2 regions of the Rhizobium sp. SJZ105 genome follow, and region 1 is predicted to be linked to the other one. Evidence: predicted binding sites of a transcription regulator. Region 1 holds the regulator's gene; the other holds the start of a gene.

Evidence for each region. Region 1 encodes LexA, which represses DNA repair genes until DNA is damaged. Its sites were predicted from a motif close to TGTTCNNNNTGTGTTCNG; they were not measured.
Region 2: the regulator LexA is predicted to act here: its motif matches at 7,913-7,930, upstream of FB593_RS23985 (ImuA family protein).

What each region holds. Positions count from the first base shown of each region.
Region 1 is NZ_VIUP01000001.1:522,270-539,088, reverse strand. Features, by position in the region: gene bamA (outer membrane protein assembly factor BamA) at 1-2,208, shown strand, start outside; gene lpxD (UDP-3-O-(3-hydroxymyristoyl)glucosamine N-acyltransferase) at 2,258-3,325, shown strand; gene fabZ (3-hydroxyacyl-ACP dehydratase FabZ) at 3,318-3,785, shown strand; gene lpxA (acyl-ACP--UDP-N-acetylglucosamine O-acyltransferase) at 3,782-4,597, shown strand; gene FB593_RS02700 (LpxI family protein) at 4,601-5,482, shown strand; gene lpxB (lipid-A-disaccharide synthase) at 5,479-6,660, shown strand; gene gltA (citrate synthase) at 6,791-8,080, opposite strand; gene FB593_RS02685 (ComEC/Rec2 family competence protein) at 8,387-10,822, shown strand; gene FB593_RS02680 (glutathione S-transferase family protein) at 10,839-11,522, opposite strand; gene lexA (transcriptional repressor LexA) at 11,963-12,685, opposite strand; gene FB593_RS02670 (VOC family protein) at 12,897-13,778, shown strand; gene kdsA (3-deoxy-8-phosphooctulonate synthase) at 13,778-14,623, shown strand; gene eno (phosphopyruvate hydratase) at 14,771-16,045, shown strand; gene FB593_RS02655 (FtsB family cell division protein) at 16,382-16,699, shown strand.
Region 2 is NZ_VIUP01000013.1:1,623-15,346, reverse strand. Features, by position in the region: partial or broken gene FB593_RS24010 (ArdC family protein) at 1-387, opposite strand, end outside; gene FB593_RS24005 (hypothetical protein) at 820-1,419, opposite strand; gene FB593_RS24000 (DUF1419 domain-containing protein) at 1,925-2,323, opposite strand; gene FB593_RS23995 (error-prone DNA polymerase) at 2,414-5,671, opposite strand; gene FB593_RS23990 (Y-family DNA polymerase) at 5,668-7,179, opposite strand; gene FB593_RS23985 (ImuA family protein) at 7,100-7,852, opposite strand; gene ligD (non-homologous end-joining DNA ligase) at 8,135-9,187, shown strand; gene FB593_RS23975 (SOS response-associated peptidase family protein) at 9,246-10,010, shown strand; gene FB593_RS23970 (DUF1349 domain-containing protein) at 10,138-10,725, opposite strand; partial or broken gene FB593_RS28095 (hypothetical protein) at 11,066-11,185, opposite strand; gene FB593_RS23960 (methyl-accepting chemotaxis protein) at 11,503-13,452, opposite strand; gene FB593_RS27725 (hypothetical protein) at 13,446-13,709, shown strand.

The DNA of each region.
Region 1 (16,819 bases):
ATCAGCAAGATTGATGTTCGCGGCGCTGAGAGATCCGGTGCGGACTCCGTACGCTCCAACATCACCATTGCGCCGGGTAAGAACTTTTCCAATTCGGACATCGATGAATCGGTGAAGCGTCTTTACGCCACCGGTTACTTCTCGAATGTCTCCATGCGCGTTTCCGGCAGCACGCTGGTTGTAACGGTCAACGAAAACCAGCTCGTCAATCAGGTGGTTTTCAACGGCAACCGCAAGATCAAGGACGACAAGCTCGCTGGCGTCGTGCAGACCCAGCCGCTCGGCCCCTTCAATCAGGCAATCGTTACTGCCGATATCGCGCGCATCAAGGAAGCCTATTCCGCGATCGGCCGCAGCGACGTCGAAATCACCACCCAGACCGTTTCCGTTGGTCAGGGCCGTGTGAACATCGCTTTCGTCATTAACGAAGGCGAGCGCACGAAGATCGGCCGCATCGATTTTGTCGGCAACAATTCCTATAGCGACGGTCGTCTGGCCGCTGTCATCAATACCAAGAAGTCCAACATGCTGTCGTTCCTGACGCGCAAGGACGTCTATAACGAGGACAAGCTGCGCGCCGACGAAGAGGCGCTGCGCCAGTTCTACTACAACCGTGGTTATGCCGACTTCCGGGTCGTGTCGTCCGACGCGGTGCTTGATGAGTCCAAGAACGAATACACCATCTCCATCACGGTCGACGAAGGCAAGAAGTACGACTTCGGCAACGTCGCAGTCGAATCGACTGTTCCGGGTATTGACGGCTCCGAGCTTCAGGGTCTCGTGGAAACCCGCCAAGGCGCTAGCTACAGCGCCAAGGAAGTCCAGCAGAGCATGGAAGCGATTTCCAAGCGCGTTGCCGGTGAGGGGTATCCTTTCGCCCGTGTAACGCCGCGCGGCGACCGCGATATGTCCGGTAACACCATCGGTGTGACCTACATCGTCGATCAGGGCGAGCGCGCCTATGTCGAGCGTATCGAAATCCGTGGCAACACGCGTACGCGTGACTACGTCATTCGCCGCGAGTTCGATATTTCCGAAGGCGATGCTTTCAACCAGACGGTCATCACGGCTGCCAAGCGCCGTCTTGAAGCGCTCGGTTATTTCTCGAAGGTCAATGTCTCGACTGCCGGCGGCAGCGCGCCTGATCGCGTCGTCATCGTTGTCGACGTGGAAGATCAGTCGACAGGTTCGTTCGGTATCGGTGCGGGTTACTCGCAGAACGACGGTGTGCTGCTTGAAGCATCGATCGAAGAGAAGAACTTCCTCGGTCGTGGCCAGTACATTCGTCTCGCCGCCGGTGCGGGTGAAGACGATGCACGCAGCTACACGCTGTCCTTCACCGAGCCGTATTTCCTTGGTTACCGTCTGGCCGCAGGTTTCGACCTGTTCAAGAGCCAGAGCCGCAGCGAAGACTATTACGATTACGACGAGCAGGGCTTCGCACTGCGCGTGACGGCGCCGATCACCGAGAACCTCTCGACGACGTTCAAGTACACCTATAAGCAGCTCAACTACGACGGTGAGGGCGATTGGGAAACCGGCAGCAATCTTGCCGAGCCCTATAAGGCTCTGATCCGTGGCGGTGACTGGACACAGTCCATCATCTCCAACACGCTGAACTACAATACGCTCGACGACCGCAACATGCCGCGCGAAGGCTGGCAGGCTGCCTTGACGAACGAATTTGCAGGCCTCGGCGGCGATTCCGAATATTACAAGATCTACGCCAAGGCGCGCTTCTACTACACGCTTTCGGACGAGTATGATGTTATCGGCTCGCTCACCGGTCAGGCGGGTCACGTTGTTCCGACGGGCGACAATCTGCTGGTGTTCGATCAGTTCAAGTTCGGTGGTCGTCAGGTTCGCGGCTTCAAGAATGATGGTATTGGCCCGCGTATCGGTTCCGACTCCATCGGCGGCACGACCTACTTCGCGGCTTCTGCTGAAGTCACGGCTCCGATGCCAGGTGTTCCGGAAGATTTCGGCCTCCGTCTCGCCGGTTTCGTCGATGCCGGTACGCTGTACGGCAACAAGGTTGCCAACAGCGCAGGCGTGAAGGATGACAACTCCATCCGCGCATCCGCCGGTATCGGCGTGATGTGGGCATCGCCCTTCGGCCCGATCCGCGTCGACTATGCGGTTCCGATCGCCAAGGAAGACTACGACGAGGAACAGCGTTTCCGGTTTGGCATGTCCAACACTTTCTGATATCGGCAGTCCAGAACTGCAACTTTGAACGTTCTGGAGTGTCCGGCTAATGGAATACAACGCGTTTTTTCCGCCCCACGAGGGACTGCGATTGAAAGACATCGCAGACCGTTTTGGGGCGGAACTGTCTGATGAGGCGGCGGGAGAACGGATCATCAGGTCCGTTGCGCCGGTCTACCGGGCAAAACCCGACCAGCTCTGCTATATTCTTTCTCGCAAGAACCGCGATGAGTTGCCGACCTGTGAGGCTGGCGCCGTCATTTGTGACGCCGCACTTGCGGATATGCTGCCGTCTCACATCCCGGCGCTGATATCGAAAAACCCGCACACGCTTTTTGCGCAGGTAGGTGCCTTGTTGCATCCCGCCGCGATGCGTCCCGGTACGATTGTGGTGATGGAAGCTGAAGTTTCCCATACCGCGCATGTCGATCCGTCTGCAAAGCTGGAAGCTGGCGTGATTGTCGAGCCGCTCGCCGTGATTGGCGCTGGTGTCCATATCGGCGCCGGTACGCGGATCGGGCCTGGTGTCATCATCGGCGCGGATGTTCAGGTGGGGCGTGATTGCACGATTGCCGGCGGCGCGAGCATTCTTGCCGCTCTCATCGGCAACAATGTGATTATTCACAACGGAGCGCGCATCGGTCAGGACGGGTTCGGTTATGCGCCCGGTCCGCGCGGCATGCTGAAGATCGTGCAGATCGGCCGGGTTATCATTCAGGATAATGTTGAGATCGGCGCTAATACGACGATCGACCGTGGCACGATGGACGACACGGTCATCGGCGAAGGTACCAAGATCGACAATCAGGTTCAGATCGGCCACAACGTCCGCATCGGCCGCCATTGCGGCATCGTCAGCAAGGTCGGCATTGCGGGCAGCACCCGCATCGGCGATGGTGTGATGATCGGCGGCGCGGCGGGTATCAACGGCCATATCACTATTGGTGACGGCGTGCAGATTGCGGCGATGAGCGGTGTTGTAGCCGACGTTCCGGCCGGCGCCCGTTATGGTGGGACGCCAGCGCGTCCGATGAAGTATTTCCTGCGCGACATGGCCGATATTCTGGCGCGCGCTGAAGGGCGTGATAAAAAAACAGGAGAAAAAAACGATGACTGAAGAAACCAAGACGACGCTCGGCGCGGCTGACATTCTGGAAGTCATGAAGCTTTTGCCGCATCGTTACCCGTTCTTGCTCATCGACAAGATCATCGAGATCGATGGTAATAATTCGGCGATTGGCATCAAGAACGTAACGGTCAACGAACCGCATTTCACCGGTCATTTCCCGGATCGCCCGATCATGCCGGGCGTTTTGATCGTCGAGGCCATGGCCCAGACGGCAGGTGCGATCTGCGCCCGCAGCCAGGGTGAAGGCGGTTATCTCGTCTATTTCATGACAATCGACAACGCGCGCTTCCGCAGACCCGTCGTTCCCGGCGATCGTCTGGAAATTCACGTGGTCAAGCAGCGCCAGCGGGGCAATGTCTTCAAATTTCATTGCGAGGCCAAGGTCGAAGGCGCGCTGGTGGCGGAAGCTGACGTCGGCGCGATGATGATCCCCGAGGACCAGCAATGAGCACTATCGCGGCTTCGGCAAAAATTCACCCGACCGCCGTTGTCGAAGACGGCGCGGTTATTGGTGAAAATGTCGTCATCGGTGCCCTGAGCTACGTCGGCGCGAAAGTCACGCTGCAAGACGAGGTCACGCTGCACAATCATGCCGTCGTCTCCGGTCTCACCGTCATTGGCCGTGGTTCGGTCATCCATCCAATGGCCGTTATTGGCGGTACACCGCAGGCAATTCGCCACGATGGCTCGGAAACGACGCTAGAGATCGGTGCCCGCTGCATCATGCGCGAAGGCGTAACGATGAATGCGGGCAGCTCCGATGGCAGCGGCAAGACGATTGTCGGCGATGACAACCTGTTCCTCGCCAATTCGCATGTGGCGCATGATTGTCGCCTCGGCAGCCATATCATCCTGTCGAACAATGTGATGCTGGCGGGACATGTCACCATCGAGGACCGCGCTATCCTGGGTGGCGGCTGTGCCGTGCACCAGTTCACCCGAATCGGTCGTCAGGCCTTTATCGGCGGGCTGTCGGCAGTCAATTATGACGTCATTCCCTATGGCATGCTGAACGGTAATCCCGGCATTCTCGGCGGGCTGAATGTCGTTGGCATGACGCGTTCCGGTATCGACCGCGCGGATATTCACAAGGTAAGGCGCGTCTTCAAGCAGATCTTCGAAGGCGAAGGCGCCATCCGCAGCAATGCGGCTGCGATTGACCGCGCAGAATATCTCGATTGCCCCCAGGTCATCGAAATCCTCGATTTCATCGGTGCGGATAGCGACCGCGCGCTTTCCTCGCCAAACCGGGGCAAGTGAGCCGTGACAGGCGGCGGGCGTCTCGCCATCGTGGCCGGCAGCGGCCAGCTGCCGCTGCATGTCGCGGCGGCTGCGCGCGAGATGGGGGAGAACCCCTTCATTGTACAGCTGCGTGATGATTCCCAGTTTGACTGGAGCGGTTTCGACAATGCGGTGATTAGCGTCGGCGATGTCGCCGGGCTTGGTCGGCTGCTACGCGAAAACCAGGTGGACCGCGTCGTGCTTTCCGGCGCCGTGGCGCGACGCCCTGAATGGCGGGAAATCCGCCCCACGATCGGCATATTGCTGAAACTGCCATCCATCGTCCGCACCTTGCTGTCGAGCGGCGATGACGCCGTTTTGCAGATGGTCATCAAGGTCATCGGCACGCTTGGGGCAAAAGTCATTGGCGCCCACGAGATCGCACCCGGTCTGCTTGCTACGACCGGCCCTTTCGGTGCGCATAAACCTGCTGAAGACGATCTGCGCGACATACGCAAGGCCGCGCAGGCCGCACTGGCACTCGGCACGCTTGATGTCGGGCAGGGTGCAGTCGCCGTTGGCGGCCGTATCGTTGCACTGGAGGGCGTCGAGGGCACAGACGCGATGCTGGCGCGTGTCGCGGCATTACGCGCTGAGGGCCGCATCTCGACCCGTCGCAAGGGTGTTCTGGTGAAGCTCTGCAAGCCGCAGCAGGATATCCGCGCTGACTTGCCGACCATCGGCGTGGAAACGGTGGAGAACGCGCATAAGGCCGGGCTGGCGGGGATCGCCGTTGAAGCCGGGCGCGCGCTGGTACTTGATCGCGATGAGATGTTGAAGGCGGCAGATCAGGCCGGCATATTCGTCTGCGGTATCGATACGTCACTCGGTGAAGACATGATGGGCGGAGACATGGTGGGATGACGGCAACGTTGAAGGTGGCGGTTATAGCCGGCGAGGTATCCGGCGATCTTCTGGGTGCCGATCTCATCCGGTCCCTGAAAGGCCATTACTCGGGTTCTGTCGAGTTGATGGGCGTCGGCGGTGAGGCTCTGGAGGCGCAGGGGCTGGTTTCGCTGTTCGATTATTCCGAACTCTCCATCATGGGCTTCACGCAGGTTCTGAAGAAGCTGCCGAAGCTGATTTCGCGGATCAACCAGACTGCGCAGGCAATCATTGTCGCCAAGCCGGATATTCTGCTGATCATCGACAGCCCGGATTTCACCCATCGTGTTGCGAGAAAAGTCCGCAAACAATTGCCGCATCTGCCGGTCGTCAATTATGTCTGCCCCAGCGTCTGGGCGTGGAAGGAATATCGCGCCACCGCGATGTTGTCCTATGTCGATCACGTTCTGGCCTTGCTTCCATTCGAGCCGGAGGCGATGCGGCGTCTCGGCGGCCCGCCGACAACCTTTGTCGGCCATCGCCTCAGCGTCGATCAAGACGTGCTCTCCGTGCGGCAGAGGCGGGCTGAGCGGCCCCTGCCTGCCAACGGCGAACCGAAAACCATTCTGCTCCTGCCGGGGTCACGTTCCACCGAAACGACCCGGTTGATGGAGCCGTTTCAAGAAGCGGCAAAAGCATATGTCGAGCGCAACGGCCCGACGAAGTTTCTGCTGCCGACAGTGCCGCGCCAGGAAAACCGCATCCGCGAACTGGCGGCAACATGGCCGCAGGATATCAGGCCTGAAATCGGCATCGATCCCGCCTTCAAGTGGAATGCATTTGCGCGCGCCGATGCGGCGATTGCCGCCTCCGGCACCGTTATTCTCGAACTCGCGCTCGTCGGCGTACCAACCATATCGGTCTACAAAACCGACTGGATTTTCACGATGCTGAGCAAACGGGTGAAAACCTGGACAGGTGCGCTTCCGAACCTGATTGCCGACTATGTCGTGGTGCCGGAATATTTCAACGAGGTGGTACGGGCAGGGTCGATGTTGCGCTGGGCCGAACGGCTCTCGTCCGACACCACCGAACGGCGGGCGATGCTGGACGGCTATGCTCTGGTGCAGGAGCGTTTGCACACCGAAGTGCCTCCTGGCGAAACCGGCGCCCTTATCCTTCTCGATGTGCTGAACAGCCGCAAGCAGCAAGGCTGAACCGGTAGCGATCCTGTCTGCTTCCTGGGGTTGGCAGGGCAGGTTTCGCTATTCTTATCGATGATCATATCCAACAAAAAAGCCGGCGGATAAAACCCGCCGGCTTTTTTATGTTGGTTGGTTTCCCGGCTTAACGCTTGGAAACCGGAACGTAGTCCCGCTTGCCGGCGCCCGTGTAGAGCTGACGCGGACGGCCGATGCGCTGCTGCGGATCCTCGATCATTTCGTTCCACTGCGCGATCCAGCCGACGGTGCGGGCCAGTGCGAACAGCACGGTAAACATGGTCGTGGGGAAGCCAAGCGCCTTCAGCGTGATACCCGAATAGAAGTCGACGTTCGGGTACAGCTTCTTCTCGACGAAATAAGGATCGGAAAGAGCGATCTTTTCGAGTTCGAGCGCGACCTGCATGATCGGATCGTCGGAGTTGCCGGTGGCTTCCAGCACTTCGTACATCGTCTTCTGCATGATCTTGGCGCGCGGGTCGTAGTTTTTGTACACGCGGTGGCCAAAGCCCATCAGGCGGAACGGATCGTTCTTGTCCTTGGCGCGGGCAATATATTCCGGAATGCGGTCAACCGTGCCGATTTCGTTGAGCATGTTGAGCGCCGCTTCGTTGGCGCCGCCATGTGCCGGACCCCAGAGGCAGGCGATGCCCGCTGCAATACAGGCGAACGGGTTTGCACCCGACGAACCGGCAAGACGCACCGTGGAGGTGGAAGCATTCTGCTCGTGATCCGCATGCAGGATGAAGATGCGGTCCATGGCCCGGGCCAGAACCGGATCGACCTTGTACTCTTCGCAAGGCACGGCAAAGCACATGTGCAGGAAGTTGGAAGCGTAATCGAGGTCGTTCTTCGGGTAAACGAAGGGCTGGCCGATATGGTACTTGTAGGCCATGGCGGCGATCGTCGGCATTTTCGCGATCATCCGCAGCGAAGCGACCATGCGCTGGTGCGGATCCGTAATGTCCGTCGAGTCGTGATAGAAGGCCGAGAGAGCGCCGACCGTGCCGCACATGACAGCCATCGGATGTGCGTCGCGACGGTAGCCGGTGAAGAAGCGGCTCATCTGCTCGTGCACCATGGTGTGGCGCGTTACGCGGGTGTCGAAGTCCTTCTTCTGCGCAGCCGTCGGCAATTCGCCGTAAAGCAGCAGATAGCAGGTTTCCAAGAAGTCGCCCTGTTCGGCAAGCTGCTCGATGGGGAAGCCGCGGTGCAGAAGAACGCCTTCGTCACCATCGATATAGGTGATCTTGGATTCGCAGGAGGCTGTCGAGGTGAAGCCGGGGTCGTAGGTGAAGGAGCCCGTGTGCTTGTACAGCGTGGCGATATCGACGACGCTTGGTCCAATCGTGCCTTCCCTGACCGGGAGTTCGACCTGTTTTTCGCCAAGTGTCACTGTAGCGCTTTTTTCCGTCATACTGATCCTCCGAAAACATGCGGGTGGGGGCGTTGAGATACGCCCCGCGGTTAAGCGTCTACCGATTAGCTATATGATCCTTGCGCGGATGCCAAGCTATCCAAAGGTCAAATTGTGCATTGCGGCAAACGCAATCGCGTTGCTTCAGGCTTTCCCGGCAGCAGCAATTCAATCTCGGTCAACGCATCGTTAAAGTAAAGGATTGCAATCCCGAGCGCTGGTCTGCAAACCTGTTTTTGGTGCGGCAAGGGGCGGTGGGGATTGCTCGGTCAAGGGGAAAAACAGCATTTCGAATATGCTAAAACGATGCAGGGAGACTTGCCCGGCACACGGGAAATTCTGTTTCCTCTCCGCCGAAGCAGTGATGCGGCAACACATGACACTCCCGCCATTATTCCCGAGATTAACCGCAACACTACCGTGGCCGAAAAAATCGCCATGTGCCTGGCCGAGGAGCGCGCATTCGGCCACGATTTTCTTTTCATTCCCGTTTCCATCGGCTGCGGCGCGGTACTCTGGTTTTCTCTAGATGCCACGCCTTCCCCGGTCATTTTGATTGCCACATTTCTTTTTGTCGCCGTTCTGGCGCTCTTTGTGAGATACAAGGCTGGCATTGCGGCGGCGGTTTGCGGCCCTTTCGCTTTTCTATTGCTCGGCATGCTTCTGGCCGATTTAGAAACCCGACGGGCAGGGACCGTGGTGCTGGATACCCCCGTCACCACCACCATCACCGGCACCGTGGCGCGCCGGGAGGTCGATGCACGCGGCTACTGGCGATATGTCGTCGATCTGACCGCAACAGCGGACCCGACATTGTCGCGTCCGCCGCAGAGGATATCGGTGCTTTCGCGTGGCGGAGGCGAGCCGATCGCACTCGGAGCAACCCTTCGCGGCAAGGTCCGCCTCTCGCCGCCGTCCGGCCCGGCCTTGCCGGGACTGAACGACTTCGCCTTCACGTCCTATTTCAGAGGCATAGGCGCGACCGGTTTCTTTTATAAATCACCGGATGCGCTTGTATCACCCGTTGGTGACGCAAGGCCTGACAAGGGTTGGTTGGAATGGGCCGATATGCGGCTTTACGGCCTTCGCAGCGCAATTGCCGAACGCATCCGCACCACCATCGGCGGTGATGCCGGAGCCTTCGCCGCCTCCATCATCACCGATGAGAGACAGGCTATATCGGCGGAGACGATGGAGGCGTTGCGGCTCTCCGGCCTTGCCCATATCGTTGCCATATCCGGGCTCAACATGGCACTGGCCTCCGGCATATTCTTTGTTGGCCTGAGACTGGCTTTCAGCTTGTTTCCCGCCTTTGCGCAGCGCTGGCCGGTCAAGAAGATCGCGGCTTTCGCGGCACTGCTGATGACGCTTGCCTATTATCTGATTTCCGGTTTTGCCGTTTCCGCCGAGCGTGCCTGGCTGATGATGTCTGTGATGCTGATCGCGGTCCTTTTCGATCAGCCATCACTCAGCCTCAGAAACGTTGCCATTTCCGCCCTGATCATTCTGGCTTTCTCGCCCTCGGAAATCATGGGTCCGAGTTTTCAGATGTCATTTGCCGCCACTATAGCGCTTGTGTCCGCCTATGCCTTCTGGAGCCGTTGGCGTACGGATCGCGAACGGCTGTTCATCGGGCGCAAGCCCGCATGGCTGAAGGTGGCGGAAATGATGGGCGCGGTCATTGGCGGCGTTATCACGACGTCGCTGATCGGGGGCCTTTCGACGGCGATCTATTCAGCCGAACATTTTCACCGTGTCACCACCTATGGACTGTTCGCCAATCTGGCTGCGATGCCGCTCATGTCGCTGATCGTCATGCCATTCGCTCTTATCGCAATGCTGCTGATGCCCTTCGGGCTCGACGCGCCGTTCCTGAAGATCATGGGTTATGGCATGGCACTCGTCATCGAGGTTGCAAACGAGGTGGCCTCCTGGGGCGGCAGCGCAGCGACTGGGCGTCCGCATGGCTGGTTTGTCGGTTTGGCTTCGGTGGGTTTCCTGCTGCTGACATTGCTGCGCAGCCGGCTTGCGCTTCTTGGCATCCCGTTTCTGCTCTTCGCCTTCGGCGTGTCGGCAGTTACGGCCTATCGTGATCTACCGGATCTATTGATTCACGAGGACGGCGAATTGGTGGCACTCGTGGAGGACGGCAAGGTCTCAACCACAAAAGCCCGTCCGCAGGGCTTCGTTTACGGCCAGTGGCAAAGGGCGCTGCTGCTGCCGGAAAAAACCGTGCCGCCAGATTTTATAAATGGTGAGAGCATGGCAAATACTGCTGGTTCTGACTCGAGATCGAAACTGTCGCCCGAAGACATGGCTGTGGTGGTACGCGAGATGACGGCGGCGCTCAAAGACGCCAAAGTTGGCGTCTTCACCTGCAGGAAAGACATATGGTGCGTAGCGAGCGCCGCAAGCGGAGAGTGGATCGTCGTTCTGGACGATGGCCGCTTCGCCGGAAAAGCCTGCGATATTGCCGATATCGTCGTTGTTTCCCGCAGAACCTCTTTTTCGCAGTGCCGCTCGGGTGCACTCCTGCTCAGCCGTGACATCTTGCGGCGTCTCGGTTCTGTGGAAATAGATTTTGCTAACAAGAGGGAGGAGGGTGTGGCGAGCGGGCTGCGCGCCGCAATCGCCGGAACGGACAGGCCCTGGAGCCAGCACCGTTATTACGACTGGAAAAGCGGACGTTTCGACCGTGATCTGCCGCAGCCCATCATCCGGCTGCTGGCGGCGTCGCAATGACAGCCGCCAGCATGGATCATCGGGCCTTGGCGCGCAAATCTTCAGTCAATTCGCCGATCTCGCCAACTTCCTCTTCATGACCAGCGTCGCGCCAGCTCTCCTTCAAACCGGCCTCGTACCATTCTTGCATGGCAGGCAGGGCGAGCAGCCGGTCGCAATAGGCTTTCGCTGCTGGCGAAAGATCCGCGCTGCCATAGGTCTGGAAACGGAATGCAACCGGGCAGAAGAAAGCATCGACCGCCGTGAACTTTTGACCGGCGAGATATGGCCCGCCGAATTTTGTGAGACCCTCGCTCCACAACGCATCGATCCGCTTTATATCGGCTTTAAGCCCGGCATCGCCGCCCCTGGGTTTGACCCGAATGCCCACCGACATGGGATAGAGATTGCGCAGCGAGGAAAAGCCGGCATGCATCTCACTTGCGGCCGAACGCGACCAGGCCCTCGCATGCTTGTCGCTTGCCCAGACACCCTGGTGTCTTTCGGCAAGATATTCGACGATCGAAAGCGTTTCCCAAACCGTCATACCCTCGTCGACCAGGCAGGGCACCTTGCCCGTCGGCGAAAAGGAGGAGAAGGAGACGCCTTCGCCGAACGGAATGAGCTTTTCATCAAAGGCGATACCGAGCGTGCGCATCAATACCCACGGCCGCAGCGACCATGAAGAATAGTTCTTGTTGGCTATATAAAGATCGTACATCGCGTATCTCCCGGATATGACGCGTATTTCTACACCTGCCAAGCGTTCACGGAATATCGAAAATTATCCATGGCTCCCATAAACGCCGTTGATGAATGGTGATGTGGGGTCACTGAGAGCGCGGCTTGCGATAAGTCACCCTTTGGTGACTACTAAAATCTGACTGCGCAACACGACAGAACAACGTCGCTAAAAAACAGCGGATGGGATCGCTTCGACAATTACAGCGAGCAGCCCATTCGCCACCACGCCTGTAGCGAAACCGAAGCATCTTTATGGAGCAGGAACTTAGTTTGGAAAGGGCAACGCGCATAGGCTGAATGGCGCATATCCTCGTGCACCCGCTAAAGCACGCCACGTTTGGAAACAGCCAAACCATATATAGGCGCCATCTTCACGATGACGCCTAATGTAAAGTGAGCACGTTCGGTTCGATAAGATCAATGGTAGCGGCGGATCAGCCCCACCAGCTTGCCCTGAATTTTCACCCGGTCGGGCCCGAAAATACGGGTCTCATAGGCTGGGTTTGCCGCCTCGAGCGCAATGGAGGCACCCTTGCGGCGGAAGCGCTTCAGCGTGGCTTCCTCGTCATCCACCAGAGCCACAACGATGTCCCCGGGATTGGCGGTGTTGCCGTTGCGGATGATGACTGTGTCGCCGTCGAAAATGCCGGCCTCGATCATCGAATCACCCTTGACCTCAAGAGCGTAATGTTCGCCCGTGCCAAGCATGTCTACTGGCACGGCCACATCATGGGTGTTGTTCTGGATGGCGGAAATCGGCACGCCCGCAGCGATGCGGCCCATGACCGGCACGGTGACAGCCCCGCCCAGATCGTTGGCCGGCGTCTTGGGGGCAGGGGCCGGTTCCGGCGTCTTGGGCTTGCCAAGGCTGCCTTCGATAATGCTCGGCGAAAAGCCGCGCTGCGGCCTTGCACCCGGCGTATAAGCCTCGGGCAGCTTGATGACTTCCAGCGCCCGAGCTCTATTCGGTAGCCGACGAATGAACCCGCGCTCTTCGAGAGCGGTTATCAGGCGGTGGATGCCGGATTTCGAAGCAAGATCGAGTGCGTCCTTCATTTCATCGAAGGAGGGCGGCACGCCGGACTCTTTCATTCGTTCATGAATGAAGAGAAGCAATTCCTGCTGTTTGCGCGTGAGCATGAGGAAAACACCCTTTAGAATCGTAGTGGAAGTCGCGAAACAAATACAGAACGAACACTATATGTTCCATATGTGTTCTGCAATCCCCTAAAATTTCGTGAAGGTGCCATCCGTTGCTGTGATGATTTGCCTCATAGCACGCAATTGTGCTTTTGTGCGGTCAAACCCGTCCCGGCATGCTCCGAGCGGAAGGCCAGCAGGATACATTTTCATGACGAAACCCTATAGCGTCGACCATCTCGTTTTGCCCGTGGAAGTCATAGGCGTCGCCGTGAAGCGCCTCGTCAGTCTTGGCTTTACGGTTGCGCCGGAGGCTCTGCATCCTTTCGGCACCCAAAATGCCTGCGTATTTTTCGCCGATGGCACCTATCTGGAGCCGCTCGCAATTGCTGATCCGGCTAAATATAATGCCTCAATAGAGAGGGGTGATGTATTCACCGGCAGGGATGTGGCCTTCCGGCAACGGGACGGGCAGGAGGGTTTTTCGGCTCTTGTTGCCAAGACTGAAGACGCCTTGGTTGACCATGAGCGGTTTCGGGCAGCCGGCCTTTCGGCGGGCGATGTTTTCGAGTTTTCGCGGCCTGTTCGGATGCCGGATGGCTCGCAAGGCGAGGCGGCGTTCCGGCTGGCTTTTGCGGCAAGCGGGGCGGCCGCGGATTTCTTTTTGTTCAGTTGTCAACGGCTTCAAGCCCTTCCGGGCGATCGCACCATGCTGGAGCGCCACGCCAATGGTGTCACCGGCCTCAGTGAAATCGTCCTGTTTACCGGCGGCGATGCGAAGGTGGCGGGCCTGATCGAGACGGTGTTTGGCTGTGAAGGCAAATGGTCTCCGGGCGGTGATATGGTTTTCGCGACCGGCAATGCCAGCATCAGATTGACCGGAAAACCGCCTTTCGGCGGGCAGACCCTGAATGCTCAGGATGGCAACGAAGGCGGATTGCGCGGCGCGGGCATCGTCTTTTCTTCACACGATCTTGCCGTGACAGAGGCGGTGCTTGCTGCTAATGGCGTGTCCTGCGCAAAAGCGGACGGCCGTCTGGTGGTGCCCGCGGCACCCGGTCAGGGCGTTGCCTTCGCCTTCGAGGAAAAATGATGAGCGTTACGAACAATCTTAAAGTCACTGCCGGCGACGGCGCCAGCAAGGTTTCCTTCTCGAATACCGAGCGGTTTTCGCTGATTGCCGGTCCGTGCCAGATGGAAAGCCGCGAACATGCCTTCATGATCGCTGGCGTCCTGAAGGAGCTTTGCGACAAGCTGGGAATAGGGCTTGTCTACAAGTCCTCTTTCGACAAGGCGAACCGCACTTCGCTTTCCGGAAAACGCGGCATCGGCCTGGATAACGCGATGCAGGTTTTTGCCGATCTCAAGAAGGAATTCGGTTTTCCTGTTCTGACCGACATCCACACGGAAGAGCAATGCGCCGTCGTTTCCGAGGTGGTGGACGTTCTGCAGATTCCGGCGTTCCTCAGCCGCCAGACCGATCTTCTCGTTGCTGCCGCCAAGACCGGCCGCGTCATCAACGTCAAGAAAGGCCAGTTTCTGGCGCCCTGGGACATGAAGAACGTGCTTGCCAAGCTCAATGAGAGCGGCAATCCGAATGTGATGTTGTGCGAGCGCGGCGCGTCCTTCGGTTACAACACGCTGGTTTCCGACATGCGCTCGTTGCCGATCATGGCAGCGCTCGGCGCACCTGTCGTTTTCGATGCCACCCATTCGGTGCAGCAGCCGGGCGGGCAGGGCGGCTCCACAGGTGGCCAGCGCGAATTCGTCGAGACGTTGGCGCGTGCGGCCGTTGCGGTTGGCGTGGCCGGCCTCTTCATCGAGACCCATGAGGATCCGGACAATGCGCCGTCAGACGGCCCTAACATGGTCCACCTGAAGGACATGCCGAAACTGCTCGAAAAGCTTCTGGCTTTCGACGCGATTACGAAAGCCTGATCGGCTGACCGTGACGGCGGGCACTTTTGTGCCAATCGATTTTAATGGCGGGCGGGCCGTTTCCGCTGCCCACCGTCATTGTAATTTCTTCGCCATCGTCTAAGACAGGCGACGGAAAATATCTGTTCCATTCCCAAGGGAGAGACCATGACTGCCATTACCGATATCATCGCGCGCGAAATTCTCGACAGCCGCGGCAATCCGACCGTTGAAGTCGACGTTTATCTCGAAGACGGCTCCATGGGCCGTGCCGCCGTTCCCTCCGGCGCCTCCACCGGCGCGCATGAGGCGGTTGAGCTGCGCGATGGCGGCAAGCGTTATCTCGGCAAGGGCGTGGAAAAGGCGGTCGAAGCCGTCAATACAGAAATCTTCGACGCGATTGGCGGTTTCGACGCTGAAAACCAGATCCAGATCGATCAGATGATGATCGCGCTCGACGGCACGCCGAACAAGTCGCGCATCGGCGCCAACGCCATCCTCGGCGTGTCGCTCGCCGTTGCGAAGGCTGCCGCTGAAGCCTCCGGCCTGCCGCTTTACCGTTATGTCGGCGGCCCGAACGCGCATCTGCTGCCGGTTCCGATGATGAACATCATCAACGGCGGCGCGCATGCCGATAACCCCATCGACTTCCAGGAATTCATGATCCTGCCGGTCGGTGCAGAAAACATTCGCGAAGCCGTGCGCATGGGCTCCGAAGTCTTCCATACGCTGAAAAAAGAACTGTCCGCACAGGGCCACAACACCAATGTCGGCGATGAGGGCGGTTTTGCACCGGGTCTCGAAAGCGCGCCGGCAGCACTCGATTTCATCATGAAGTCGATCGAAAAGGCTGGCTACCGTCCAGGCGACGACATGTTCATCGGTCTCGACTGTGCGGCGACCGAATTCTTCAAGAACGGCAATTACGTTTATGAAGGCGAAGGCAAGACCCGTTCGCCGATCGAGCAGGCCGAATACCTGGCCGAACTCGTCGCGAAATATCCAATCATCTCCGTTGAAGACGGCATGGCTGAAGACGACTGGGATGGCTGGAAGGCGCTGACCGATCTCATTGGCAACAAGTGCCAGCTGGTGGGCGACGATCTTTTCGTCACCAACTCCGCCCGCCTTCGCGACGGTATCAAGATGGGTGTCGCCAACTCCATCCTCGTCAAGGTCAACCAGATCGGTTCGCTTTCCGAGACGCTGGACGCAGTCGAAACGGCGCACAAGGCAGGTTACACCGCCGTCATGTCGCACCGTTCGGGCGAAACGGAAGATTCCACCATCGCCGATCTCGCGGTCGCAACCAACTGCGGTCAGATCAAGACCGGCTCGCTTGCCCGTTCCGACCGGCTCGCAAAGTACAACCAGCTTATCCGCATTGAAGAAATGCTGGGCCCGCAGGCTGCTTACGCCGGCCGTTCGATCCTGCGCGGATAATCCGCGTTCGGGTTTCGCGATATGGCCCGCCGCCTGGCGGGCCAGTCTCAGGGATGGGCGGTTTATCCGCACTGCTCACTCCCGAGTTGATCCGGGGTTCAGTCAGCCCAGGTCCCTGGGTTGAAAGGACTCTTTTCACGGCGAAGACGCGCTGTGGCTTGATGCCGGATCACGCTCGGCATAACGAACTCTCTCTGATATCGTCGTCATTATTAGCCCGCCTCTGGCGGGCTTTTTTGCGTCTATCAGTCGCGCGGAATTTAAGGTCAACGGATAGTTAAACAATCCGCATTAGTCTCGAGACTCACATTATGCGTTTTAAGGCTTCTCTCCGGCATGTGGACCAGACATCATAAAAAGAGACGATTCGGCCGTTTGATCGTTCCGGCCATTACGATCGCTTTTCTTTCCTATTTCGGGTATCATTCCATCCACGGCGACTTCGGCCTTCAGGCGACGGAGCGGCTGGAGCGGCAGCGTATTGCCAGAACGGCAGAGCTTGCCAAGCTGACGCAGGCGCGCGTTGCGCTGGAGCGGCAGGTCGAATTATTGAGCGACGGTTCTCTCGAACGTGACATGATTGACGAGATTTCCCGTTATCAGTTGAATATGTCCCGTACGGACGAAATTGTCATCATGAATACCTACTTCTAATTAACCGAAATCAAGTTAATTAATGATTTGTGATTTATTCACAGCACTTTAGCATGAATATGTGCCATGCGTTTAAAGCATTGCTGCGTGGCATTTTCTTGCATATGGTACGCGCCAATC
Region 2 (13,724 bases), on a different contig from region 1:
CACCGTGTACGATTTAAGGAACGGAATATCGCGCTCCACCTCGCCGCCATTGCTGTTGGTCTCCGACTTGGTGAAGCGGCTTGCATAGATGACCGTCGTTCCGGTCGCGCCCTTGCGAACAGCTCCATCCAGCTGCAAGGCCTGTTTGAACGTCATCCATGTCGGCGAGACATAGCCCCTCGCTGTGCTCTCCGACCACAACAGCAGCACGTTGAGACCGCTATAGGCTTCGCCGTTGTGGCGCAGCGGCCGGGTGATCCGTCCGGTCGTGTTTGCGGCCGACCAGGGCTTCATCCACGGACGGACGCCTTTTTCCAGATCCGCAACGATCCTGTCGGTGATCCGCGCATAGAGATCGGCGCGCTCGCCCTGCCCTTTTCTTTTCATATCCTTGAACCTCCGTTTTCGGAGGTCGCGACCATCGCGACCCCGTCACGTCGGTCAAAAGCCGGGGAGATCAGGGATGAGCGCACGCGGAACGCGCCGTAACAACGTGAAGGAGGGCGAAGCCCTTGCGCGAGACCCTCGGCCCGGCAGACCGAAGGCGGGACGGGGTCGCAATGGACAGATTCCCGATCTTCATCCGCAGCCAATGCGAGGGCTTCGCCAGCAGGACCACTTTCTGCCGCACGGTAGCCGATGGAATCTTAGCAACGGCGCGGTTGAGGTTGGGACCTTCTGTCGACGCATTGAAGTCGCGTCCCGTCGTTGATCCGAAGGCGGTGGCCGGCACAGGCCCTCGTTACTTCGAGCTGACGAGAACAGGACACCTTCGTCGACGTGAACAAAGGCGGGGCCGGAGCCACGCCGTGATGGATGTTATTCGAAGGCTGACAGCTGGACTGCTGCCGCCTTGCGGTCGAGCGTCTGGCCGGGATTTTCGACCGGCCGGTCGAAGGGCTTCCATGTTTCGCCCACCACCTGCTCATAGGCTGCGACAGCGCCGACGGCCGCCATTCTGAGCGCATGTGCCTGGATGCCCATGTCGGCTGCGAATTCGCGCTTGCGCTGGGCGGCGCTCTCATAGCCGACCGGACCGTCGAGATCCTCGTCGCGGGCATCCGCAGCGCTCTTGGCGGTGGCGTTCCGCGCCTCGGTGACGGCGCGGGAGTAGAACTGGCCGGCGCCATGGGCCGATCCGACATAGGCCCCGACGATGCGCTGCAGATGGATCTGCATCGCCCGGTCGCCAAGGCCATCGGAAAGTGCGGTGGCGGTTTCGACGATCAGGCGCTCGTGCATGCCACGGATGCCATCGCTGTCGACAATGGCGATCCCGAAGCTTTCGGCGATCCGAAGCGCCTGTGTTTCATCGGGGCATGAAAGGCGGACCATTTCGAGGGTGGCGCCTCTGCGCAGCGGCACGACGCGGGCGGATTGGCGGATTGATTGACGGGATTGGGTTGCTGACTTTGCCATGGTGGTCTCCTTTGCTTCGCCGAAGTGTCGGCCCCCTGGCCGTTCCGTCCTTCGGTGCGGTCGAAAGGAACAGGCGCTATCCGGGCGGATCAGGGCTCGGGCAGGCCAGATCGAGCGAAGCAGTCAGGCGGTCAAGCAGGGGTGACAAGCCCTTGCGAAGCCCGCGTGCCTGCTTTGTCGAGAGCGGCATGACCGGCCGCCCCGCGGCGCGACAGCGGCCTTGAACCGAACGGGCGCCGGTTCAGACGCCACGAAACCGAAGGACGGAACGGCCAGAGGCAAACCTCGGATGCCGAAGCTGAGAGGAAACCACGCTAGACCTGCGCCAGGCCGCGCCGATCCAACGTCCAAGCCGCAGCTTGCCCAGTCATCACAACCGCCGACGTCACTATCGGCTCGTGGTCCCGTTTGGCCTGAGCCACCCGGCAGATGTGCACGGGCACGCAATGATGCGATTGCATCCTCCTGTCGCGCGAGCGTTCACGAAAGTCCATCGACGGAGGAATTATGCCGCATAACCGAGACAATCGTCCGCAATGCGCGACCAAATATGTTCCAGCTTCTCGTCGTGCGTCATCACAAGGGAGGGCCTGGATTCGCGTTCGATGACAGCGCTTTGCATGCGTTCGGGCGAGCTCTTGTCGGCCAGGTCGCAATAACCGCGGAAGTGCCAGAGGCACCCGTCGACCGGCAGAGAGAAGAGGATGCTGGTGACCAAACCGTTCGGGAATTCGCGCATGGCGAATATCCCGGCCTTGATCGAGAGCGGCGGCAGTATCTCAAACGTGTAGTCGTGGGATGCGTCGGCGATCTCGAACCATTCGCCGCTGTAGAGCGCGCTGTCGTCCCACTCCCATACATGCTCAGCCTCGTTCGGTAATGATCGCGCTGATGTGGCACCCATGGCTGCACGCCAACTCTACTGTTTTCCAAAAAAATGCTGCGGGGGCCCTCGAGGGACGCCAAGCGGCGCGGCTCCCGGGATAGCGAAAAATCACTGAAAATTCCGACTTTTTATCTTCAGCGTATCGATATGGAGATCGGGTGTGAACATGTCCCGCGGGACAACAGGCTTTTGTCGATCACGCGAATCCGGCCAGCCGCCGCCGTGGGCAAACTCGTCGCCCCGCCCCGCCGGCAGCCTGAACCCGGTATCCCGATCAGCCAGACCGACAAGGTCCGCTGACAGGTCGAAGAGTTGCTGCGCGACAAGATGCACGACCTCCCCTTCCCGCTGAATCCGCCCATTGATTGCCATCATCGAGGATCCGAGCACCACGCTCCTGCGCTTCTCGAACAGTGACGGCCAGACGACGATGTTGGCAGGGCCTGTTTCGTCCTCGATGGTGATGAACATGACACCCTTGGCCGACCCGGGCTTCTGGCGCACCAGCACCAGACCTGCAGTATAAACCCATCGCCCATCCCGAGCATTCATCGCCTCCGCACAAGGGATGATGTTGCGTGCCGACAGGTCCCTGCGCAGGAACGCAACCGGATGCTGCCGTAGCGTCAAGCCCGTATGGCTGTAATCTTCGATGACGTTGTGCCCATCCGTCATCTGCCGAAGGGCGACCTCCGGCTCCTGCTGCTCAGCAATTGCCGCCATCTCCCGCTCAGTCGCGGCGGCAAACAACGGCAATGGCTCATCACGCAGCGCCTTGATGGCCCAAAGCGCGTCGCGCCTCTCGAGTTTGAGCGATGGCAGAAAGGCATCGGCCTCTGCCAGCTGGACAAGGGCCTCCGTCGGCACGCTGGACCGGCGCCACATGTCATCGACGGATAAGAAAGGACTATTCATTCGTGCCGTCACGATCCGCGCTGCGTCAGCGACAGCCAGTCCCTTTACCTGCCGAAACCCAAGCCGGACAGCATGCCGATCAATGCTGCCGATCTTTTCCAGAGTGCAGTCCCAGCGCGAGCGGTTGACGCACACAGGTCGCACCTCGACGCCATGCTTGATCGCATCGCCGACGATCTGGGCGGGCGCATAAAAGCCCATCGGCTGACTGTTCAAAAGCGCCGCGCAAAAGACATCCGGATAATGGCATTTGATGTAGTTCGATGCATAGGCGATCAGCGCAAAAGATGCCGCGTGACTTTCCGGAAAACCGTAGCTGCCGAAACCTTCGAGCTGGGAAAAGGTCTTTTCGGCGAACTCCGCCGAATAACCGTTCTTGACCATGCCGGAGACGAGTTTTTCCTTGAAGCGGGAGACCCCGCCGGTGAACTTGAAGGTGGCCATCGACTTGCGCAGCTGGTCGGCCTCGCCACCGGTAAAACCGGCGCAGACCATGGCGACGCGCATGGCGCTCTCCTGAAACAGCGGCACGCCCAGCGTCTTGCCGAGCACGGCCTCAAGCTCGGGTGTGGGATACTCTACCGGCTCCTTGCCTTCGCGGCGGCGAAGATAGGGATGCACCATGTCGCCCTGGATAGGACCGGGCCGGACGATCGCCACCTGCACGACGAGATCATAGAAGGTGCGTGGTTTCAGGCGCGGCAACATCGCCATCTGCGCGCGGCTTTCGATCTGGAAGGTCCCGAGCGTATCGGCTTTTCGGATCATTGCGTAGGTGGCTGCGTCTTCCTGCTGGATCGTAGACAGATCGAGATCCTCGCCCTTATCCTCACGGATGAGATGAAACGCCTTTGCCATGCAGGTGAGCATGCCGAGTGCGAGCACATCCACCTTCATGAACTTCAGCGCCTCGACATCGTCCTTGTCCCACTCGATGATCTGGCGGTCCTTCATCGTTGCCGGCTCGATCGGCACGAGATCGTCCAGCCGGTCATGGGTGAGGACAAATCCTCCTGGATGCTGGCCAAGGTGGCGTGGCGCACCCATCAGCTGCTGCGCCAGTTTCAGGGTGAGCGCTAAGCGCCGGTCGTCGGGGTTGAGATTGAGCTCGCGGATGTTTCGGTCGGGCACTTCCTCCGACCAGGACCACATGCCTGATGACAGCGCCTTGATCACGTCTTCCGGCAGGCCGAGCGCCTTGCCGACATCGCGGATCGCTCCCTTGGCACGATACCGCGTAACGGTGGCGCAGAGGGCTGCCTTGTCATGTCGGTAGGTCTTGTAGATCCATTGGATGACCTCCTCGCGCCGTTCATGCTCGAAGTCGACATCGATATCCGGTGGCTCGTCGCGTTCCTGGCTGACGAAACGCTCGAACAGGAGGTCATTGGTCGAGGGGTCGATCGATGTGATGCCGAGAATATAGCAGACAGCGCTGTTGGCCGCCGATCCCCTGCCCTGACAGAGAATGCCCTGGCTTCTGGCGAAGCGCACGATCGAAAACACGGTGAGGAAATACGGCGCGTATTTCATGGTGCGGATGAGATCGAGCTCGTGCCGAACGGTCTTTAAAACATCCGGTGGCAGGCCTTCCGGATAACGGTCAGGCGCGCATTCCCAGACATAATGCTCCAGCGAGGCCTGCGCATCCTTGCCCGGCACAATGGCTTCCTCCGGGTACTGGTAGGTCAGTTCCTCAAGCGAGAACTTGCAACGACGCACGATCTCCATGCTTCGTGCCAGGGCCTCCGGATAGCGCGGAAATAGGCGAGCCATTTCTTCCGGAGGCTTCAGATATCGGTCGGCATGACGCTCGCGCTCGAAGCCGACATCGTCGATCGTGGTATTGTGCCTGATGCAGGTGACGATGTCCTGCAACTGCCGCCGACCCGGCTCATGAAACAGCACGTCATTGGTGACGACGGTTTTGACCCTGAACCGTGCCGCCACGTTGGAAATCTCATGGAGCCGCATCTGGTCGTTGGGTCGCCGGCGCAGGCACAGCGATACATAGGCGCGATCACCAAAAACGTGCGCCAACTTGCGAAGCTGTGCTGCGCATGTGGCGTCCGGCAAATCCGGCACCAGAATCCCGATCATGCCTTGCGAGTAAGCCATGACATCGTCCCAGTGCAAAATGCAGTTGTTCTTGCCGCCGCGCGACTTGCCAAGCGTGATCAGCCGGGTCAGGCGCGAATATGCCGGACGATCCATCGGATAGACCAGCAACGACATACCGTCGGCGAGGTCGAGGCGACAGCCAACGACGAGGCGGAGACCTGTCGCGCGGGATGCTTCAAGGGCGCGGACGATGCCTGCGAGCGAATTGCGATCGACGACGCCGATCGCACTGATCCCAAGGAGTTTTGCAGTATCAAACAACTCCTGCGCCGACGAGGCACCACGCAGAAACGAAAAATGTGTCGTGACCTGGAGCTCGGCATAGCTCATGCGAATATCCCGTGGCAGAACCAGCGGTGTGACCCGGTTTCCGGATCAATACCGTCGCCGGAGCGGAACACCCACAAGCGCTCGCCTGCTTCATCCTCGATGACGAAATAGTCGCGCACGGCGTCCATTTCGGCATCTCGCTGCCACCATTCCCCAAAAATGCGTTCCGGGCCGTCGGCACATTTGACCTTGCGGCGTTTGCCACGCCAGACGATGGAGACTGGGGGCCGGTCCGGCATCAGCGCGATCGCCTCGATCAACTCAGGTCTCGGCAAGAGACGAACGGGGCGGCGCCAATGGCTGACCCAGGCAACGGCGATCGGTTCGGCGACGGGGCTGATGCGCTGGACAGAGCGTTCCGGCACATCGGAGGCGACCGGTGCGACGCGATAGACCCTCTGCCCCCGGTTTCCATAGAGGTCGATCAGCGGCGTGACATCAGTGACCTCATCCTCGACCAGAGAAGAGGCTTTCTGAGCCTCCTCGAGAGGCTCGGCTATCACGGCGAGCAGGATCAGCTTTTCGATCCCGAAGCCCGGCTCGATCTTTTCCGTCCGGTCCCGAAACAGTTTTGTCAGCCAGGCGACATCGCGGGCGGGCCTGGCGGTTCCGGCGCGGATGGCCTGTCTCGTACCATCGACCTTCTCGACGATCAGGTCGGCACGGCGAACGCCAAGCCCGCGCTTCTGGAGTTCGTCAACGAGTTGGACAACCAGACGGCCAACATATTTATTGATTGTTTCCGCAGCCCCGATCGGTTCGGCGAAGGCCTTGGAGACTTCAACCAGCTCTGCGGTCCGGATCGGTTCGATCGGCTCGGCGACACGACAGAGCATCTGGTCGAGACGGCGGCCGACCTCCGGACCGAAGCGCAATGTCAGCGGGGCCCGCGGGGTGTTGGCAAGCTCGCCGATTGTCTGGAAACCGAGAATGCGCAGATCAGAGACGATCTTTGACGGCAGGCGCAGAAGCGAAATCGGCAGTTTTTCGACGGCACGGGCCGTCTCGCCCGGAGGAACGACAATCGTTTCGCGATTGATTGCGCGGGCGCAAGCATGGGCAGCACCCCAGCTGTCGGCAACCGCCACGCGCGCCGTCAGTTTTCGGGCAAGAAACTGGTTGGCGATCTTCGTCACCATCGGCAGTTCACCACCCTGCAGATGATCGGCGCCTTCCGTATCCATGACGATACCATCAATCCCGTCGACGGCGACGATCGGCGAATAGATCGTCAGCGCCCAGAGCGTGATGCGCTCCAGCGCGGCTTGATCGGCTTGCGAATCTGCGTCAACCAGCATCAGGCCGCGAAACAGCGACTGCGCCTTTGCCGCCGCCATGCCGGCATGCACGCCCGCCTTTCTGGCAGCCGGATCGGCAGCAGACACCCATCGCTTCGAACCGCTTCTCGCGATCACGGCGATTGGCTGTTCAGGCGGAATAGACGGATCGGCCCGACGAATGCGATCCGTCGGCAGATCCGGAAGATAGATCGAGACGACCCTTGTCATCGCACGCCCTCACGAGAAACTCAGCACACTCACCCGCTTTCACGCGCATCAATTCCAGAAACCATTGAGGTCTGCCCACCCCGGGTACCGGCAACTCCTCTGACGGCATCACGCTGACACGCCACCGCGTGGTCGAGGCCGTCGGCTGCCCAAAGTCATTGGCCTCCGTCTGTCGCCGCCATCGGCGGACCGCGAGCGCCATGGTCCCGGTTCGCTCGGCTGCAAGCTGCAGGCGGCGGGAACTGACCATAGGCAGGCGAACAAGTTCACCGACGACGGCACCAAGTCCGCCGAAGGAAAGGCCCTCCTCCATATTGGCCAGCACATCCTCTTCCTTGTCGGATTCAACAAAGTTGACGCGGTCGGGATGCAGACCCACATGGGCAAGAGCTGGGAAAAAAAGATCCGGCCGCGTCAGACACCAGATGACGGGGCCTTTTGTTCTTGCGGCAATGCCGGCAACACAAAGGGCGGCCGCTGCACCATCGACAGTACCGGAGCCACCGCCTGCAAACTCGTGCAGCGCGCCATAGGCGAGGCCCCCGCCAGGCAAGGCCGCATCGATCTCGGAAACGCCAAAAGAAAGTGTTCCGGCCCGCTTCGCGGATACCCCTTCCATCGACGCGATGCGGTCTCGCAAGTCGCAAATCACCCTCTGGCGGGCAGCAGTCATCGTTCACGGCTCCCTTCAAGGTCGTGTTCAAAGGATCGACATTATGTCGTACGGGCTATATGTTCATTGTTTGTTCTCGTAATGCAAAAGAGTCAAGCACCACATGGTTGAGGAATATTATCCCAGTATTAGCAAAGTCGAAGATTCGAATAGGATTCAAGGAGGTAAGGGGAAACAGAAATTTTTGCAGCCCTTGCGTCCGTCGGGTTTAAAACGGTGGATAGCGGGGATAGATGAACGGCGTCACAATCTTCTTAAGGTTTTCGTGCTGAACTCGTTTGCATGACGAAGCCACCGAGATCAAAGCCGCTCCTTCGTGATACCGAAGCTCCGCTACGGTCAAAGCCGCGTCGGAAGCGCAATCCCGCACAGCCACAGCTGCTGTTTGATCCGATGCCCGATCGCGTCGAGCCGGCGCTCGCCCAATTGAAGGCGCACCCTCCACAAGGCGACCAATGGAGCTGGGAGCTGAAATGGGATGGTTATCGCCTGGCTATCCATATCGAGCCGACAGGGGTCCGCATCCTCACGCGTGGTGGCCATGACTGGACGCACCGGTTTCCGGCGATCGAGCAGGCTGCCCGGGCGCTTGGCCCGGCAACGATGATCATTGATGGCGAGGCGGTTGTGCTTGACGATGAAGGGCGGCCGGATTTCGGGCTGCTGCAGAAATCGTTGGGTGCGTCTGGAAAGACGGCTGGCAACCGAGCTTCGGACGCCATCCTCTACGCGTTCGATCTTATTTATCTCGACGGCCATGACCTGCGCAACGTGGAGTACCGTTCGCGCCGGCATCTTCTCGAGGATACGCTGAAGGGGCACGACGGCGCGATCCGCCTTTCGGAAACCATTGACGCCAATCCCGCGATCCTGCTGGAACACGTTGGCAGCCTTGGTCTCGAAGGCATTGTCGGCAAGCAATTGGATCAACCCTATCGCTCCGGCCGGACCGGCGACTGGGTCAAGATCAAGTGCGTTAAGAGCGAAGCCTTCATGGTTGTTGGCTACGAGCCATCGACGACATCGCCCGGCGGCTTCGGCTCTCTGGTGCTTGCTGCCTATCGCGGTGCCGAGCTCATTCATGTCGGGAATGTTGGCACGGGCTTCAGGGACGCCGAGATGACCAGGCTGCGCAAGATGCTCGACAAGCTGCGCTGGAAACGGAAGCAGTTACCTGCATCCTATGCCGATCACGCAGACATTGTCTGGGTCGAGCCGACCCTCATTGCGGAGATCGAGTTCCGGGCGTGGACGGCGGACGGCAAGCTACGCCATGCCTCCTACAAAGGCTTGCGGGAACGGCAAGACAATGCCGACGTTTACAAGCTCGACTAGCGACGCAGGCGGAACTCACCACACAACTGCATTCGGTCGCAACGGAGGAATTGCTGCCATGTGCAATCTATATCGGATGGAAGACAAGGACTGGGTCTCCAAATGGGCTCAGGACGCCGAAAGCCTGATTAACCTGATGCCAGCCTATCAGATGAACCCCGACCAAATGGGGCCGATCGTCCGCAACACGGCGGAAGGCAAGAAGCAGCTTGTGCATGCGCGATGGGGATTACCTTCCCCTCGCTTCGCCTTGGAGAAAGCGGCCAAAGCCAAGGCCGAGAAGCTCGCGGCCAAGGGCAAGCCATTTGATCTCGAGGAGCTGATCCGCATGGAGGCCGACCGCGGCACGACAAACGTGCGTAAGCTCAATTTCCCGCACTGGACGCGATGGTTCGACGTCGAACACAGATGCCTTGTCCCAGTCACCAGCTTCGCCGAACCGGATCCGGCGAGCAGAGAGGAAGGCGGCAATGTGCCCAATGCCTGGTTTGCCCGCGATGACGAGAAATCTTTGATGTTTTTTGCCGGCATCCATGTGCCGCAATGGCAAAGCGTCCGAAAGGTTCGGGACGGGCTCACGACCGACGATCTCTATGGTTTTCTGACCACAGACCCCAACGATCTCGTTAAACCGATCCATGAGAAAGCCATGCCGGTTCTGTTGCTGACGAAAGAGGACACGGACATCTGGATGCGGGCGCCGTGGGACGAGGCAAAACATCTTGTCCGCCCGCTTCAGGACGATGCGTTGATTATTTCGTCGCGAGAACCGTACGGGTCCACCGTCGTGTCGAAATCGGGCGAACCGGTTGACCAAGACTGATTTGTGTAGTGTCTGACCAGGCGGCACTGGCGCCGAGAGGCCGTGGCTGCTCGTATCCCTTTACTGGCACCTGTTACAAGGACGATAGATCGAGACGGCATTTGTGAAGAACTCTCTTAAATAGCTGCTAGCTGGACAGGTCGTGGAGATCGGTAGTGATCGCCGCACCGACTGAAAACTCCGAAAACCGGACATCCAGTCCGCCACGCTCAGGCGTACATGCAGTCAAACCAACGAAATAATGGGAAACTTTAGGAAACGGAGCAAGCCGCAGCAACGGCCAAATGCTCCCATTGGAGGATGCCTGAATACGCATCGTGCCTTCCTTCAATGTGATCCGGATATAGAAATCTTCAAGCTCCTTGAAGGGCTGGGACACTGACCAGTCGGATTTTCCATCGGTGATGACTGTGCTGAGAAACCGTTCGCCATCTGTAAACTCAACGCCTGACTTCACCCATCGATTTTCATCAATGCGCACCATAAGACCGGCCTGATCGTAGAGAGACCGGAATTCGCCTTGGACGCGGACACTCGCTGTGAAACCATCCACGACCATTACACCTAGGAAATGGCCACTGTCGCGCGTGAAGCCGTAATGTGTTTCACGCCAGAAGTCAGTGTTTGCTTCGGTGGTTAAAGAGAGACCCGTCTCGGTGGCTTCCCACACTACAGGTTTATTCAGCCACTCAGCTTCTTTGAGATTAACGTCCACGGCACTGTCTCCGGAATTGCCCTTACATCACTGCTGGTGGGGCTATTGCCCGACTCAACGGATACCCGTGATCATAAACTCGGTAAAGTGAGTGTTGGCCTGCTGCCGGTTTCGTGGACACCAAGTTAAGGTGCTTCCAATGAAACTGGAGTGCATAAATGCAACGAAGGGAGTTCAGCCGCGAGTACAAGCTTGAGGCAGTGAAGTTGGTTAGGGAGCGTGAGGTCACACCCTCACCGAAGCGCTCGGCAAAAATCTTTCGATGGCAGTTGGTAGCACTATAGACAAAGCGCCTGACGGACAGATGCAATGCGATCCGTCGACCCGTACGCGGCAGATCACCGATCACCCGAGGGTAACGGCTATGAACTCGACGGGAAACGGTCCCGCAACGGGGACATATGGAGTCCGTTGACCCGGCGGACGCAGTGACAACGATCGCATCGGTGGCATCATGCATCGATTCAACGTTCAAACTGGCCGGGATCAGGTCGGAAGTCAAAACTGGGCTCGCATGGCGCTGATTCCACTTCGGAAATCACACCAATTGAATCCGAAACATCATCGAGAATGAGTCCGTGCCCAAAAAGATCCCCACGGCCATAGTCGCGACGCGCTGCGTGAAGGATAATGTATTGCGAAGATTGCCAGACATGTTCGTCACCGCCCCTCTGGCATAAACTATGCCACGCAAACGATTTCCGATTGCGTGGCATAGTCCTTGATTGGCGGCGGGGATATCCCCCGCCGATGCTCATGTCGTTGACCGATCGCCGATCAAAACTCCTGCCAGTCGTCCTTTGACGTATCGACAGCAGCGTTACCAGAGAATGCGGATGCAATCTTGCGGCCAAGCGCGCGTACGGGGGATGCTACGTATCTGTCGTTGCCGCCGGCATTGCGAACCGGAGCGGGCTGGCTCTTCTGCTGATAGGCGGTATCGGCGAGCTTGAACTGCGCGAGAAGCTGGTTGAGCGAAGCGACCTCCTTGGCCAGATTGTGGCTGGCAGCGTTGGTCTCTTCCACCATCGCCGCATTTTTCTGCGTGTCCTGGTCCATCTGGTTGACCGCGGTATTGATCTGCTGGAGGCCAGAGGATTGCTCCTGCGCGGATTCCACGATGGAGACGACGTGCCGGTTGATTTCCTGCACTTCCGATACGATCGTCGCCAGTGCCTTGCCGGTGTCGCCCACCAGCTGAACGCCCTGCTGCACCTGATCGTTCGAGGTGGTGATCAGCGCCTTGATTTCCTTGGCCGCATTGGCGGAGCGTTGCGCCAGTTCGCGCACTTCCTGCGCGACAACGGCAAAGCCCTTGCCCGCCTCGCCCGCACGCGCGGCTTCTACGCCAGCATTGAGCGCCAGAAGATTGGTCTGGAAGGCGATTTCGTCGATCACGCCGATGATGTTGCTGATCTCGTTGGCGGATTTGGAGATCTGCTCCATGGCGACCACGGCGCGACGTACCACCTCGCCGGATTGTTCGGCACCTGCCTTGGCGCGGCTGACGATCAGGCCGGCCTCCTGCGCGCGCTTGGTGGAATCCTTCACTGTCGTGGTGATCTCTTCCAGAGCGGCAGCGGTCTCCTCAACGGCTGCTGCCTGCTGTTCGGTACGCTTGGCCAGATCGTCGGCGGCCGATTTGATCTCGTTTGCGCCCGCGCCGATGCCACCGGCATTCTGCGCAACCCGGGTCAATGCCGATTGCAGCTTTTCGGCGGACATGTTGAAGTCGTTACGAACACCGTCGAGTGTCGCCGTGAACGGCTGGCCGATGCGGTAGGACACATCGCCATCCGAAAGCTTCGAAAGACCGGTTGCCAGATTGTCGACGGCAAATTTGACGTCGGCAGCTTCCTTGGCCTTCTGCTGCTCGCGCGCGATGCGTTCCTTTTCCGAAAGGCTGCGATTGGCTTCTGTTTCCTGTTCAAGGCGGATGCGCTCGATCGCACTCTCGCGGAACACCTGAACGGCAACCGCCATCTGGCCGACTTCGTCCTTGCGGTCCATGCCATCGATCTCGGCTGCCGTATCGCCGCCTGCCAGCGACACCATACGCTCCCGCAGGCGGGCGATCGGCGTTGTGATGCCACGCGAGGCCACGAAAAGTGCGAGAATGATGCCGGCTGCAAAGCTGATGCCAACCACAACAAGCGAGGTCAGGATCGTGGAATTCGTCTGGCCACTCAGATCGTCGCTGCCTTTTGCAACACCCTTGGTAAGCTTGTCCAGCAACGAGCCTATTTCGTTTCCGGCCGCGCGAATTTGCCCATCAGCCTTCAGGAGTTCCGCCGCGGACTCCTGATTACGATTAGCGGAGCCAAGCTCGACGGCCTTATCCGTGCTTGTGATGATGCTCTGAGATTGTTTGAGCAGTTTGTCGATTGTGGCCGTCTCTTCCGGGAATATGGCCTTGACGTTGTTCAATCGCGAGATCAGTTCGCCTTTGTCGGTATTATACTCGCCTTTGGCGATGGCGAAATCCGGAATGGAGGTGTCGTATGCCATTACCTGATAAGCACCGTAAGCCACCGCCTGAAGATTGCGGTTGGCACGAGAAAGCTCGACAAGCGCGGCATTGTCGCCGGCAATGAACTCTGAATAGAGCGTGTCCGCGTTTTTGTAACGGGCGGACATATATACTGTTGCACCCAGACCGATGATGCAGAGCGGTAAAATGAGCGACAGAATTTTGGTGCGGATACTGGCATTCTGGAGAAATGACACGGATAACCTCAGGGCATGAATACCGCTCCTTCCCCGTGCCGGAGGTGTTCGGCAAGACTGACATTGCACGTCGCGTAACCTCGATCATCAAGGCTTCGGTAGCCGCATCATCGGCTCTGATCGCAACTGCATCATGCATGCGCCGAAAAACGCCGGCCTGCCCCTTCAAATACGGGCAGGTCACCATTCCGCGGGCGAAACGACAGCCCCGCCAACAGGCGGAAACGCCGGGCCGCATTTCGCAAAACACGGGCTAGAACCGATTGTTCCAC